Regions from separate parts of the Microbulbifer bruguierae genome, predicted to be linked through region 1. Evidence: riboswitches for the same ligand, from Rfam matches in the RefSeq annotation. Region 1 holds a riboswitch; the other holds the start of a gene.
The links. A riboswitch is a leader RNA that binds a small molecule or an ion and turns the genes downstream of it on or off. The one in region 1 is predicted to bind thiamine pyrophosphate.
Positions count from the first base shown of each region.

Region 1 (7,929 bases):
CTGACGATAATGGCGATCTCGATCACCGACATGACAATCGCCAGCCTGCGGGTATACCCCGGCTGCGCCAGCAGTGCCCAGCCCAACCACACATGGGCCAGCGGCCACAGATCCCAGTAAACATGGCTGTTCCACGGTTCGCCGGTAGCCAGGGCGAAGCCGATCGGAAACAGGTACTTGATAAACAGCGTCCAGGCCGCCAGGAAGAACAGGCAGTGAGCGAGAAACTGCAGCCAGTGACTGCGCTCAACCACCCAAACGCTCCCGCAGCACCGCTGCCGCCAGCTCGAAGGAGTGCAGTCGCGCGGCGTGATCGTAGATTGGCCCGGTCACGATCAATTCCTCCACTCTGGTACGAGCCAGAAAGCGGTCGATCCACGCCGCCACCGATGCCGGCGTGCCCACGGCGGTTTCCGCCAGTGCCTGCGCCACTTGCAAACGCTCCGATGGCGATGCCACAGACTCCGGATCATCCAGCGGCGGTTGCAGCTTTCCCGGCGTACCGCGACGCAGCGCCACAAACTGCTGTTCAATGGAAGTCATCAATCGCCGCGCTTGTTCGTCTGAATCCGCCGCGAATACGTTGATGGCTGCCGCCGCATAGGGTGCCTCGAGAAATGCCGAGGGCTGGAATTTCTGACGATAAAGATACAGGGCCTGATCCAACATCGCCGGTGCAAAATGGGAAGCGAAGGCAAACGGCAACCCCAGCGCCGCCGCCAGCTGGGCACTGTAGAGACTGGAACCGAGCAGCCACACCGGCACCTTTGAACCCACCCCCGGCACCGCGCGCACCCGCTGCCCGGGTTTTTCCGGGGCGAAGTAATGCAGTAGCTCCTGCACATCATCCGCAAAATGGTCCGCCGCGTGCAGCGGATCCCGCCGCAGGGCGGTCATGGTGGCGCCGTCGGTACCCGGAGCGCGTCCCAGCCCGAGGTCGACCCGGTCCGGATATAGCGCCGCCAGTGTGCCGAACTGCTCGGCAATCACCAGCGGCGCGTGGTTCGGAAGCATCACCCCACCGGCCGCAACCCGGATTTTTTCCGTACCGGCGGCGATATACCCCAGTGCCACGGACGTGGCGGCACTGGCCACGCCGATCATGTTGTGATGTTCCGCCATCCAGAAACGGTGGTATCCCCAGGTCTCGGCATGCCGGGCCAGATCCAGGGAGTCCATCAACGCCTGGCGCGCGTCGCCCCGATCCGTAATCAGTGAAAGGTCGAGCAGGGAAAAGTTTCGCATAAACATCCTCAGGGAAACGGTTGCCGAGCTCGCAAGCCGGATCACAAACTTCCTGGCCGGCGCTCAAACAAAGTAAAAATAACAGCCCAAAACAGGCTCGCGATGACAAAGGTAGCGCGATAGCCCATTCGCGGGAACTGCGCAGGTCCCAGAGGTTCTCGCCACTGTGAGCTTCTGCTACCATCGCGCCCGCAAACCTAAGGGGTGGCGTACGCCTGAGATGCTGTTGCACAGCGAACCCTTGAACCTGATCCGGTTAATACCGGCGTAGGAATAGGTACCCAGTGTGGGTTCTCACACTCCCCCCTTTTCACGTCGCACACCGGGTCTCTTTCCTATCGGATGAAGAGAGAGAGCCATGAAGTCACACCCCAGAATAAACACCCTCGCCCGCTGTATCGGCCTCATCGCCACGGCCGGCGCGTCCATCGCCATGGCGGAGCCCGCTGCACTGGAAGAAGTGGTGGTCACCAGCCAGCTGCGCGAGCAAGCGCAACTCGACACCCCCACCAGTGTAAGCGTGCTGGACAGCGTGGCCATCGAAGCCCGCGGTGCGACCAATCTCGAGCAGCTGCTGAATCTGGCGCCGAATGTGAACTTCTCCAGCGGCGCCTCCCGCGGCCGCTTTGTGCAGATCCGCGGTATCGGCGAGCGCAGCCAGTTTATCGACCCGGTGAATCCCTCCGTGGGGCTGATTGTCGATGGCATCGACTTCACCGGCCTCGGTCTTGCCGCCAGCACCCTGGATATGGCACAGGTGGAGATCCTGCGCGGCCCCCAGGGCACGGTGTACGGCGCCAATGCGCTGGCGGGGCTGATCAGCATGACCAGTAATGCGCCCACCACGGAGAACTATGCGCGAGTAGCCGCGGAGGCCGCCCAGTACGGCTCCCACACCCTGTCCGCCGTTACCAGCGGCCCGCTGTCCGAGCAACTGGGCTACCGCTTCGCGGTGCAGAAGCAGCAGTCCGACGGCTATGTGCACAACCGCTATCTCGGCCGTAAGGACACCAACAATATCGACGAGACCGTGGCCCGCGGCAAACTCCGCTATCAGGCGAGCGACGACCTGCAGCTGGACTTCACCCTGTACTATCTGGACGCGGACAACGGTTACGACGCCTTCACCCTGGACAACTCCCGCAACACCCTGTCCGACCAGCCGGGCTGGGACCGCCAGGAAACCATCGCGGGCGCGGTGAGCGGACTCTGGACTGGCAACAACCTGTTTACCCTCAAATCCGTAGTGAGCGCCGCCAGCTCCGACACCGAATACGGTTACGACGAAGACTGGACCTACGTGGGCTTCCACCCCTGGGAATACAGCTCTACCGATAATTACCTGCGCGACCGTGACAACCTGAGTGTGGACCTGCGACTGGTCTCCACCGAAGAGAGCCGGCTGTTCGGCGGCAGCACCGGCTGGGTGGCCGGGGTTTATCTGCGCACCGAGGAAGAAACACTGGAGCGCAATGCCAGCTTTGCCAGCCAGTTCGATACTGACAATGCGGCCATTTATGGGCAGCTGAATACCGCCCTTGGCACGCGTTTTGAACTGATTACCGGCCTGCGTCTGGAGCAACGCCACGCGGATTACAGCGACTCGCTCGCCGTTACCAGCGATACCAGCGAAGACCTATGGGGCGGCAACATCACCCTGCAGTTCAGCGCAAGCGACAACATCATGCTGTACGGCACTCTTTCGCGCGGCTACAAGGCGGGCGGCGTTAACGGTCATATTATTTCCGCCTCGGAAAGTAACCCAGACATTGGCAGTGACACCTTCCTGTTCAATACCGAAAGCATGCTGAACTACGAACTCGGGTTAAAAGGTAACTGGCTGGACAGCCGCCTGCAGGCTCAGGTCGCCGCGTTTTATCAGGACCGCAGCGACGTGCAGGCCAAGCAGTCCATTTTCGATCCGGAGGACTTTTCCTTCGACGATTATCTGGCGAATGCCGCCGGCGGTCACAGCACCGGTATCGAAGCGGAAATTAACTTCCAGGCCAGCGACGCGCTGCAACTGTTCGCCACCTTCGGCTGGCTGAATGCCGAATTCGAAGACTTTGTCAGCAGCACCCATGTCGATGGCCGCGATGACAACACCGGCGAAACGTCACCGGTTGACCTCAGCGGCCGCGACCTGGCCCACGCGCCCAATTTCCAGTACTTCACCGGTGCCGAATACGCACTGACGGACAACCTGACGGCGCGCATGGAACTGGAAGGCAAGGACGACTTCTACTTTTCCAACAGCCACAACGAAAAGTCCACCGCCTACGAGCTGGTCAACGCGCGCCTGACCTACCGCGGTGACCGCTGGGATGTTTCCCTGTGGGGCAGAAACCTCACCAACGAGGTGGTCTACACCCGCGGGTTCTATTTCAGCAACCAGTTCGGTAACAATCCCGCCAACGGCTATGCGCCGGAGGCGTACTACCAGCTGGGCGAGCCTAGAATTGCCGGAGTCTCCGCCAGCTATACCTTTTAATCAGGAGTTCCCTATGAAGCTCTCCGTCGAAATCAGCATGTACCCGTTAAAAGACGAGTACATTCCGGCGATCAAGGAATTTATCCAGCGCCTGAACACGCACCCGCAACTGCAGGTCATCACCAACACCATGAGCACCCAGGTTTTCGGTGACTACGACCTGGTGATGGACACACTGAAAGCGGAGATGCGCAAAAGCCACGAGCAGTTTGGGCGCGCGATATTCGTGTGCAAGTTTATCGATGGCGATCTGAGTCCCGCTGCCGATGCTTAGTCCGGAAATTCGCGAAGCACTCGCCAACGCGTATGCGGCCATGACCCTGTGGGAAGTGGCCGCCGTGGTGCTGGCGCTGGCCTACCTGCTGCTGGCGATGCGGGAAAATATCCTGTGCTGGTACGCGGCCTTCGCCAGCACCGCTATTTACCTGTTCCTGTTCTGGGATGTGAGCCTGGTGATGGAGTCGGCATTGCAGATTTTCTATCTGCTGATCGCGGTGTACGGCTGGTGGCAGTGGCGTAGTCGAAAAGGTGATGGCGAAACACTGCACATCCACCGCTGGTCCGGTGCCGCTCACCTCTGCGCCTTTGTCGCTGTCGGTGTACTTACCCTGATATTCGGATATGTGCTGGATAACTACACCAGTGCCGCGCTGCCCTATCTGGATTCCTTCACCACCTGGGGCGCGGTGGTGACCACCTATATGGTCACCCGCAAGGTGCTGGAAAACTGGCTTTACTGGATAGTGATCGATGGCGCCGCAATTTATCTGTACATCGACCGCGAGCTGTACCTGACGGCACTGCTGTTTGTGCTCTACGTGATTCTGGTGGTGATCGGCTTTTTCCAGTGGTACGCCCTGTACCGGCAACAGCAGGTTGAACCCGGGCAAGCGGTCGCCGCATGAGTGCGGAAGTGGAAAAACTTCTCGCCGACGAATGGCGGCGATGGAGCGACAGCCAGCCGCAACTGATTCGCCCGCTCAGCGGCGGGCTGACCAACCGCAGTTTTCTGCTGCAGGCCGGTGGTGACAAGCTGGTGCTGCGTATCAACGCGGGCAACTCCCGCGCACTGGATCTCGACCGAGCCGCAGAGGCGGACGCCCTGCGTCTTGCCAGTGCCCGCCACCTGTGCGCACCGCTGGTATATATCGACCCGGATCACCGTTACCTGCTGACCCGCTTTGTCGACGGTGTACCGATGGATCTGAACCAGTCCGAGGCCCTTGCCCAAGTCGCGCAGTTGCTGCGGCAGATTCATCAGTTGCCGCCAATTTCCGCCCGACTGGATATCGCAGACAAGGCGAACCGCTACTGGCAGTCCATCGACAGGTCCGCCCGGTTCTTCCCGGCACTGTCGAAACTGCATGCGCGGATGGAGTCACTACTCCGGCGCACCAGCAACCCGCAAACCTATCGACTGTGTCATAACGACCTGTTGCCGGAAAACCTCATTGTGGATAACGCCGGCCAGCTCCGCGCCATCGACTGGGAGTACGCCGCGCTCGGCGAGCCGTTTTTTGACCTGGCGACGGTGGCACAGGGGTATCGGCTGAATCAGCAACAGCAGCAGGGTCTGCTTGCGGCTTACCTGCAGCGCCCTGTCGAGGAGGCCGACCGGCACAAGCTGGCCCACTGGCAACGGATGTACCGCTATCTGTCGGCACTCTGGTATGCGGTGCAGGCCTCCAAATCCGCCCCCGAATCCGCCAACCTATCCATGGGGGGAACGGCTCTGAGCGCAGAAATCACTGACCTGCTTGCGGCTTTTGAGTAAGCTAGCACCTCTTTTAGCCAGGTCATCAGAAGTATCCCCGCCCATGTTCCTGACCCAAGAGATCACCCTTCACTTCTCCAGCCTCGTTATTCTGTTCGGCGGCACCACCGGTTTCACTCTGGCTCTGCCGCTGTTCATGGCCCCCTGGGGCAACCGCCGCGCAAACCGCTGCCTCGGCGCGCTGCTGGCGACCAGCAGCCTGTTGGCGCTGGCGTATGTACCGCACACCGAAGTGGCGTCGCCGTCGGCAGCCTTCTTTGCCCTGTTTGCCCTGCAACTGCTTTTCGGCCCTCTGCTGTACTTCTATTGCCGTCTGTTGACGGAACCGGAGTTCCGCTGGCAACGACAGCACCTGTGGCACCTGCTGCCGGCTCTGGCCTCGGCACTGCTGTGGCAACTGCAGTTGGCGAGCGACGGCCTGCTGAACGCACCCTGTATCGGCGAAGCGGTGTGCACCACCAGCGAGACCATCCGCGCGCGCTTTATACACCGGGCAGCGGCGATGATTTCGTCAATCGCCTACTCCATCTGGGTACTGCGCCTGTTGCGGCCCTACCAGCGCCGGGTGATGGAGAGCTATTCCACTATCGAGCCCGTGAACCTGAGCTGGCTGTGGGTGCTGAGCCATACCTGTCTGGTAATCACCGCAGTCTGTATCCTCCTGGAGATCTACAGCTGGCAGGCCCCCACCCGGGAATTGACCCCCGGACTGCTGCAGGCGCTGTTACCGCTGATCATCAGTGTACTGCTCGGCGGGTTCGGCCTGCGCCAGCGCAATATCCGGCTGTCAGCGGAACGCCCTGTCGAACAGGAAGAAGAAAAAGAAGAAGAAGAGTCCGAGTCGGGGAACAGCGTAGCGACCCCCCCGGCTGATTCGATACCAGCCAACAGAAAGTCCGCTGTGCGCAACCTGAGCGAGAGTTCCGCAGAAGCCCTGTGGCGGCAGCTGCAGGTCACCATGCAACAGCGAAAGCCTTACCTGGAACCCGGCTTGAAGATCGCGCAGCTGGCAGAGTTACTGCAGGTTCCGCCGCACCACCTGTCGGAAACCATCAACGGCATTGCCGGCCAGTCGTTTTACGACTTTATCAACCAGTACCGGGTGGAAGAGGCCGCGCAGCTGTTGACCGACCCGTCGAACACCCATCTGTCGGTCACCGATATCGGCCTGCAGGCCGGATTCAATTCCAATTCCACCTTTTTTTCGCAGTTCAAAAAGCGCCTTGGAGAGTCTCCCAGCCGCTACCGCAGCCGCCAACAGAAATCCGTAACCATCTGATTTTAAATGAAAAATAAATCCGGATTCGCAAGTTCGGATTTTTTCAGCAAACGAATCTCTCCGACTTTGCGAGGCCGGACGCCGCACTGGCACAGATCCGCTATAACCCTCGCGAGCCCCCGCACAGAACAATGCCCGGGCACCAAAACAATAAATTCGTCAGGAGAACCCCATGACTGCCCGCCGCCCTGCCAGAAACTTATCTCTGCCCCACGCCCTGGCCGCCGCCGTAACGGCAGCGATTACCGCCCAGGCGGCCCCCGTCGCGTTCGCCGCGGAACTGGAAGAAGTCACGGTCACCGCGCAGAAGCGCGCCGAACGCATCACCGAGGTCCCCATTGCCATCACCAATGTGGGGGCGGAAGCGATCAAGCAGACCGGTGTTCGCCAGGTGACTGAAGTTGCCCAGTTCGTACCCAACCTACATATCAGCTCTGGCACCGATTTCACCACTTCGGTAAGCATGCGCGGTGTAGGCTCCAACAGCCGCAATATCGGCTTCGATACCCGCGTGGGGGTTTATCTGGATGGTGTCTATCTGGGGCAGTCCCCGGCGATCAACCAGGACCTGGTGGATCTGGAACGTATCGAAGTGCTGCGCGGCCCCCAGGGCACCCTGTTCGGCAAAAATACCGTCGCCGGCGCCATCAACCTGATCTCCCAGAAGCCCACGGATGAATTCTCCGGCAGTGTCAGCGCCGAGTACGGCAGCATGAACTCCCGCCAGTTGTCTGCCACCATCAACGCGCCACTGTCCGACAGCCTGTTCAGCAAGGTTTCCGTCAACCGCCAGCAGCGCGACGGCTACATCAAAAACCTCACCACCAACCACCTGCTTAACGAACAGGACGGCAGCGCCTACCGCGCCCAGCTGATGTACGACGCCGGCGGCGCCTTCAATGCAATCCTGGCCGTGGACGGCATGCAGAGCGATCGCCTGTCCTCTACCGGTGAAGCTGTGACCGACACCTTCGGCAGCGCGCCGGACACCGCCGCGCCGGAAAAATACGAGGTGGCGATGGATGTGGACCCGTTTGAGGAGCGGGAGATCCGCGGCGCTGCGCTGACCATGGATTGGAATCTGGCAAATGACTTCACCCTGCGCTCCATCACCGCATCCCGCACCACGGAGATGACCTA
Region 1 is NZ_CP118605.1:1,578,763-1,586,691, forward strand. Features, by position in the region: gene PVT68_RS06770 (hypothetical protein) at 1-254, opposite strand, end outside; gene PVT68_RS06775 (LLM class flavin-dependent oxidoreductase) at 247-1,245, opposite strand; TPP riboswitch at 1,436-1,536, shown strand; gene PVT68_RS06780 (TonB-dependent receptor) at 1,604-3,736, shown strand; gene PVT68_RS06785 (YkoF family thiamine/hydroxymethylpyrimidine-binding protein) at 3,750-4,010, shown strand; gene pnuC (nicotinamide riboside transporter PnuC) at 4,003-4,641, shown strand; gene PVT68_RS06795 (choline kinase family protein) at 4,638-5,510, shown strand; gene PVT68_RS06800 (helix-turn-helix domain-containing protein) at 5,554-6,789, shown strand; gene PVT68_RS06805 (TonB-dependent receptor) at 6,962-7,929, shown strand, end outside.

Region 2 (7,929 bases), 340 kb from region 1:
GGTCACATCGGGCGCCCGCTGCAAATTGATCCCACCGATCGCCACCAGCGGATAATCCGGCAGAAGCGCAGCCATAAGGGCGAGCTTTTGCGGACCCTGCAGCTGACCACTCATATCCTTGGTAGTGGTGGCATAAATGGCACCAATGGCAAGATAGCTGGGACGGTACTGCCAGGCGTAGAGCAGCTCGAAAAAACCGTGGGTACTGATACCCAGCTTCAGGCCAGCCGCCTGAATGGCTTTCAGATCGGCGGTGTGCAGGTCTTCCTGTCCGAGGTGAACCCCGTAAGCCCCGCACTCGATCGCCAGCTGCCAGTGGTCGTTAATAAACAAACGCAGGTCGTAACGGCGGCCAATGGCGACGGCGCGCTCGATCTGCTCCCGCAGGTCATCTCTGGCGTGCTTGATACGCAATTGCAGGGTACGCACGCCCTCCTCCGCCAGCTTTTCGATCCACTCCACGGTGTCCACCACCGGATACAGGCCCAGCCGAGTGGTGTCAGGCTGAGCAAATTCCGCGGCGAAGCTGGCCGCGGCAGAAATATCGAAGATCCCATACGACCTGGCCCTTTCGCTGCCGGCAATCAGTACTTCGGGGTAGTCCCGCAGCTCGGTAGGCCAGCCGCAGTGTCCCACCGGGCCGGCCCCCGTGCCGATATGCCCAGTATTTCCCAGCCGCAACCCACGCCGCACGTAGGCGTTCGCCACGACACAGGCATCTTTTAACGGATACCCCAGCGCCAGCAGCGCAGCGATCGCCGACGACAGGGTACAGCCAGTGCCGTGTGTATCCCGTGTTTCGATTTTTTTACCGATCAGCCAGTGTTCGCGGATGCGTTCTCCCGACCCAGTGCACAGCAGATCTGCCGTGGTGCCAGGTTCAATTTCGCCGTGGCCGCCGGTGACCAGTAGCGCGGATTTATAGCCATCACGTATTTTTCGCGCTGCTGCGAGAATCGACTCAGCGCAATCCGCAACGCCCCCGGCCAGCCATGCCAGCTCAATACTGTTCGGTGTGATCAGATCGCACAGCGGCAGCAGCTCGTTCATGACCGCCGCCCCGGTGCTGTCTTCGGTAAGCTGGGCACCACTGGTGGCGACCGCCACCGGGTCATAAACCACCGGCACGGCTTCGCCGCGAGACTCCAGCTCTCGCAAGAAGTTGGCCACCAGACGCACCTGCGCCACATTGGCAAGCAGTCCGATCTTGATGGCAGAGGGCTTTAGGTCGGCAGATAACGCATCCAGCTGGGACTGCAGAACCCCATCTGCGACCACATTGATCGCCGGCACACCGAGGGTATTCTGGGCGGTGTTCGCGGTAATGGCACTGCAACCGTGAACCCCGAGATCGTGCATGGTGAGCAGGTCCGCCTGAATTCCGGCACCGCCACCGGAATCGCTGCCGGCGATGGTCCAGACGATCGGCCGGATTTGCTCTATACCACTCATAATCCTTCTCCGCTGCTCACCGTCTGCTGCCAGAACGGCATATCCAGCGTCGGCGTGCTGGGGCTGGCGGTCTGACGTTTCAGCATCAGGCCGGCATTGCGCGCAGCGCGACCGGACGCCACCGCCTGCCTGAATGATTCGGCCATCAGTACCGGGTTCTGGGCCCTGGCAATGGCCGTATTGAGCAGCACCGCATCGAACCCCATTTCCATCGCTTCACAGGCCTGGGAAGGCGCTCCGATTCCGGCGTCGATAATCAGCGGGGTATCCGGCAGGCGTTCGCGCAGGGTCTGCAGATTGTATTTGTTCATCAGGCCACGACCGGTGCCAATAGGGGACCCCCAGGGCATCAGGACTTCGCAGCCGACATCAAGTAACTTGCGGCACACCACGAGATCATCGGTGCAATACGGCAACACCTTGAATCCACGTTTCACCAGCTCTCGCGCCGCTTCGATCAGTCCGAAAGGGTCCGGTTGCAGGTTGTAGTCATCGCCGATCACTTCCAGCTTGAGCCAGTCTGTGCCGAAAATTTCCCGGCTCATTTCTGCCAGGGCGATGACTTCTTTGGGGGTTTTGCAGCCAGCGGTATTGGGCAACAGCTGACAGCCGGACTTACGGATATAGTCCCAGATCATTTTTCCCTGTTGCTGCCCAGGGCTCTGGCGACGCAGAGACAGAGTTATGATTTCCGAGCCGGACGCGGCGATGGATTCGCGCATGATCGCTGGTGACGGATAGAGTGCGGTGCCTACCAGCAAACGGCTGTCGAATGCCTTGCCGTAGAGTTTCAGTTTGTCGTGCATCCTTAGCCTCCCACTACCGGAGCAACAATATCCAGATTGTCGCCAGCGGTCAGTGAAGTTTTCTCGTAAGTGGTGCGGGGGACGAAGTCGCCGTTCAGTGCCACGGCGAAGGTTTCACCGCTGTAGCCCAGTTGTCGCAATAGACCGGCGAGTGTTTTGCCCTCTTCAAAATGGACGTGTTCACCGTTGACCAGTAGTTGCATCAGGTCACCTGTTCTGTGGGTTGGTTTACTCTGGAAATTTCGGACTCGGCTTGCAGCGCGAGTGCCGGAGCCAGCAGATAGCCGTGACGAAAGAGCCCGTTGATACGTAATAATCCTGGTTCGCCATCTACAACCGGTAAATTGTCCATGGTGGCTGGACGGCAGTTAACGCGGGTTTCGATTACCCGAGCTTCGGCGAACGCAGGGTGGATTGAGTAGAGCGCACTGGAAAGTTCCATGGTGGAGCGCAGGGATATGGGGCTCATATCTTCGCTCTCGATTTCGGTGGCGCCGATCACGATCTGGTTGTTGGCTCGGGGTACCGCGTAGAGCTGGTAGCGCGGGTGCAATAATCGCACGGGCCGGTTGAGTTGCACCTCGGGTGTTTCTACCACCATGACTTCGCCGCGTACGCCGCGCAAGCCGTCGACTTCCTTTTTTGCACCGAGGCCGCGGGTGTCGATAACCAGATCAAAGTCTTGTGTGCTGTTTTCAGTGTGCACTTTCCCCGGAAAACACTCTGCCGGGGAGTGCTCCCTCAGTTGTACCTTGTTTAACTCCAGTGCCTTCAGCAGTGCCGGCAATAGCTTTCGGTTGTCGATGTCTGCTTCGGTGGCCAGGAACAGGCCCTGGTCGAAGCGGTCGAGTTCCGGCTCCAGTTCGCGCAGTGCGTTGTTATCGAGCCATTGGAGTTGATGGCTGTTTTCGATACCGAGCTTTGCATTGAGTTCCTGCTGGAATTGCAGCAGTTCATTGCGGTCTTGAGGATGGGCAATGAGAATACTGCCGGAGCGGCGGTAGCCAACCGGCATTCCGGTTTGTAACTCCAGCTGTTTTGCCCATTGGGGCCAGTATTGCAAGCTTTGCATGCCCAGCTGGTAGATAGGGAGTGGGCAGTGAAATAATTCGGAGAGTGGCGAGATCATGCCGGCGGCGGTGTGGCAGGCACCCACAGGTTTATCCAGACTGTCCGACTCGAACAGGGTGATCTGGTGGCCTTTTTCTGACAAGCGCCATGCAAGAAGCCGCCCCATCAGGCCAGCCCCTGCAATCGCGATATTTTGTTGGGATTCAGTGTTCACGACCCAGTCCTGCTACGTACTTGGAAAGATCCGGGCGGTGCCGCTGCCGGTACACGTTTTCGAGACACGCCGTGAACCCATCCCTGGGGGCTCTTCTAAAACATCCCTGTTTTAGAAGGTCTCGCAAACGTGTACCGGCATCGTCACCTTCACGTCGACCAATCAATTACTTGATGATTTCTTCAGCCTTTATGATAAATCTCGGCGCCGAGATCTTTGAACTTGATCGACATTTCTTCCATGCCTCTTTCCGCCTCCTGCTGCTTTGCGTATTCCCTGACATCCTGCGTAATTTTCATGGAACAGAACTTCGGACCGCACATGGAACAGAAGTGGGCGACCTTGCCGGATTCCTTCGGCAAGGTTTCGTCGTGGTACATGCGCGCGCGTTCGGGGTCGAGACCGAGATTGAACTGGTCTTCCCAGCGGAATTCGAAACGGGCTTTGGACAGAGCATTGTCACGTTTGTAGGCGCGGGGATGACCTTTGGCGAGGTCGGCGGCGTGAGCGGCAATCTTGTAGGCCATCAGGCCCTCTTTTACGTCCTCTTTGTTCGGCAATCCCAGATGCTCTTTGGGCGTTACATAGCACAACATGGCACAGCCCATACTGCCAATCATGGCGGCGCCGATGCCGGAGGTGATGTGGTCATAGCCTGGTGCAATATCGGTGGTCAATGGGCCGAGGGTATAGAAAGGCGCGCCGTGACAGTGTTCCAGCTGTTCGTCCATGTTTTCCTTGATCTTGTGCATGGGTACATGGCCGGGGCCTTCGATCATGGTCTGGACATCGTGTTTCCAGGCAATTTCGGTGAGTTCACCGAGGGTGCGCAGTTCACCGAACTGGGCTTCGTCGTTGGCGTCGGCAATACAGCCGGGGCGCAGGCCGTCGCCGAGGGAGAAGCTGACGTCGTAGGCTTTGAGAATTTCGCAGATATCCTCGAAATGGGTGTAGAGGAAATTTTCCTTGTGGTGAGCGAGGCACCACTTGGCCATAATCGAGCCACCGCGGGAAACGATGCCGGTGACGCGTTTGGCAGTGAGCGGCACGTAGCGCAGCAGCACGCCGGCGTGGATGGTGAAGTAGTCAACGCCCTGTTCAGCCTGTTCAATCAGGGTATCGCGGAATACTTCCCAATTGAGGTCTTCGGCGATGCCGTTTACTTTTTCCAGCGCCTGATAAATCGGCACGGTGCCGATGGGGACAGGGCTGTTGCGCAGGATCCATTCACGGGTTTCGTGAATATTCTGGCCGGTGGAAAGATCCATGACGGTGTCACCGCCCCATTTGATGGACCAGACGAGTTTTTCCACCTCTTCCTCGATGGAGGAAGTAATCGCGGAATTACCGATATTGGAATTTACTTTACACAGGAAATTGCGGCCGATAATCATCGGCTCGAGTTCAGTGTGATTGATGTTCGCAGGAATAATCGCGCGACCTTCGGCGACTTCACGGCGGACGAATTCCGGGGTGACCTGCGGCGGAATATAAATACCTTCGCGGGCTTTCTGATAATCGGCTTCGCTCAGCTGTTCGGCGAGCGCGGCGCGCCCCATATTTTCGCGGATGGCGATAAATTCCATTTCCGGGGTGATGATGCCCTGGCGGGCGTAGTGCATCTGGGTAACATTTTTACCCGCTTTGGCTTTACGCGGCGCGGGCAGATTGTCGAAACGGATATGATCGAGACCCTGGTCCGCCATGCGCTTCTGACTATAGGCAGCTTGGCGGGTGTCGAGAATTTCGGTGTCGCCGCGGCTTTCAATCCAATGCTGGCGCAGTTTGGGCAGGCCTTCGCGGACGTTGGGTTTGTAGTCCGGGTCGGAGTATAGCCCGGCGGTGTCGTACACCTGTAGGGGTTCGTTGGGTTCAAATACGGGGTTTTGTTCGTCACCGCCGACGAGGCTTTGGCCGAGGCAGATTTCGCGCACGCCGACTTTGACACCTTCTGTCTCCCCTTCCAGATAGACTTTGCGGGAATTGGGGAATTGCTGGGCGGTGAGGTTATCGAGGAAATTTTTGGCGCGTTCCTGTTGGGCGGCGCGAGTGTTTTTGCTGGTTTTATTCTGTGCTTCGGCGACTTGAGACATGCTTACCCCTTACGTCATTTCCTGACGCTTGCTTCCATTAATGATTCCGTGAATGGATTGCCGGGGTACTGGCGGGGGAGAGAGCGGATTTCGGGCGCGATGATTTCACATGCACACGAACAATAGCGAATTCAGATCTTGTTCCCTACGCGGGGGTTACCCCGATCAGGTTCAACGGATCTCGCGACAGCGATCTCAGCCCAAAGGCACTCCGACAAGTTGGGGCGGAGTATAGGGGAAATTTGAGTGGATGGCCAAGACCATGTTTTTTCATGGTTCTTAACTTGGGCCGTGGCGGTCGGGCACTGGGTGGAAGGTTTCAGGGCCGCTGTAGACCCATCCTTGGGCGCTGCGGCGGCGACGTCCATGTCGCCGACGCTCCTGAAACCTTCCACCCAGTCCCCGCCCTTCGCCTTTCAGTTCGAGCTTCGAATTGGGATGGTTAAATCACCAGTGTTTTCTGGTAACTCATTTCACGAATCGCATAGCGCACGCCTTCCCGGCCCACACCGCTTTCTTTTACGCCGCCAAATGGGAAGTGCTCAGCACGGAAGCCGGGACCGTCGTTGACCGCCAACAGACCTACATCCAGCTGGTTGTAGAGGCGTTTGGCCAGCGCCAGGTTCTGGGTAAATACACCTGCCTGCAGACCAAACGGCGAGTTGTTGATCAGTGAAACCAGCTCCGATTCATCATCAAATTTTCGCAGTGGTACGACGGGACCAAAGGTTTCCTCTGCCACCAGCTCCGCTTCATCGGCAACGTTTTCGAGAATCGTAGGCCAGAGGATATTGCCTTCGCGCCTGTGTCCAAACAGCACCTTGGCACCGGCATCTACTGCAGACGCAATGCGCCCTTCTACTTCGTTGGCAGCAGCCGCGTGAATCAGCGGGCCGACAAAAGTGTCGTCCTCAGCGGGGTCGCCAACCTTGAGTTTCGCGGTGGCGCTCACCAGCTTTTCGGCGAAGGCATCAAACACTTGGCTGTGCACGAACAGGCGCTTGGCGGCAGTACAGCGTTGGCCCGCGGTGGCGAAGCGCTGGTTGATGGTGGCGGCAACAGCGGCATCCAGGTCGGCATCCGGCATGACGATCAGTGGATCATTGCCACCCAGTTCGAACAGCATTTTCTTGTAGCCGGCATTGGCGGCGATGGCATTAGCAGTGGCGGTGCCACCGGTGAAATTGACCGCGTGAATTTCGCGATGCGATACAGCAAAGCTGGTGGCTTCAATGTCCGGGATCAGCATTTGCAGCACGGATTTGTCCATACCTGCGGCGTAGCACAGTTCTACCAGCAGTTCGGCGGAGCGTTTGTTCTGCGGGCCAGGTTTGAACAGGATGGTGTTTCCAGCGGCAAATGCAGGGCCGATTTTGTGTACGGCAATGTTAATGGGAAAGTTGAACGGTGTAATACAGAGCACGGTACCCAGCGGTTTCCACAGGACCACGCCGATTTTCTCGCGCATGGGCGGGAAGGCATCAGAGTCCAGGGCTTCGCCGTTGATATTGCGCGCTTCCATGGCACTGGAAAGAGCGGTGTTATACGCGCGGTCGATTTCTACACGACTGTCGCTGATGGTTTTGCCGGTCTCTTCGGTGATGGCACGGGCCAGATCTTCTTTTCGCTCCAGCAGCAGCTGCGCGAGCTTCAGCAGGATATTCGAGCGTTCGAAGGCTGGGGTTGCCAGCTGCTTGCTGCGCCCTTCCACCAGTATTTGAATGGCTTCTGCCACCTGTTCTTTGGTGTGAAAGTCGTAGGCTTCGATCAATTCGCCACTGTAGGGATTGATAATCTGGTAATCAGCCATGGAAATACCTGTAGGTTTTTATATTGCAAATAACTGGTAAACAATGCGGGCACCGGCAATCAGTAGTGCGGCGCGCATAAGATTAAAAAACAGCTCGCTGTCGATCCGGTTCAACAGCGCAATACCGATGCGCGTGCCGATTACTGCTGCCACGGTCAGCAGCAGGATCAATCCGAGGTGTTCGGAGAAGGCAAAGCCAAGGTAGATGAATGCGGGTACCTTGAGCGCGTGACACCAGGCCTGCATTACGGATTTATTCGCCACGATCTCTTTCGGCGTCATGTCCTTGCGCACAAAAAACGCGGCCAGCAACGGATCCACGGCGCCGGCGACGATACCGAGAGTACCGGTGGCGATACCCACCCAGAAAAAATTCCGCGGCTGGAGGCGGATTTCCGGGAGTTTTTTCGGTTTGAACACCGTGTAAAAAATCAATACCGCCAGCAGCACCAGCGGCAGCTGTTGCCAGTCGAGGTTGGCGAG
Region 2 is NZ_CP118605.1:1,237,675-1,245,603, forward strand. Features, by position in the region: gene thiE (thiamine phosphate synthase) at 1-1,452, opposite strand, end outside; gene PVT68_RS05260 (thiazole synthase) at 1,449-2,258, opposite strand; gene thiS (sulfur carrier protein ThiS) at 2,261-2,461, opposite strand; gene thiO (glycine oxidase ThiO) at 2,461-3,543, opposite strand; gene thiC (phosphomethylpyrimidine synthase ThiC) at 3,726-5,636, opposite strand; TPP riboswitch at 5,762-5,860, opposite strand; gene safD (sulfoacetaldehyde dehydrogenase SafD) at 6,079-7,446, opposite strand; gene PVT68_RS05285 (sulfite exporter TauE/SafE family protein) at 7,465-7,929, opposite strand, start outside.
Region 2: another riboswitch for thiamine pyrophosphate. It lies ahead of thiC (phosphomethylpyrimidine synthase ThiC); the one in region 1 lies ahead of PVT68_RS06780 (TonB-dependent receptor).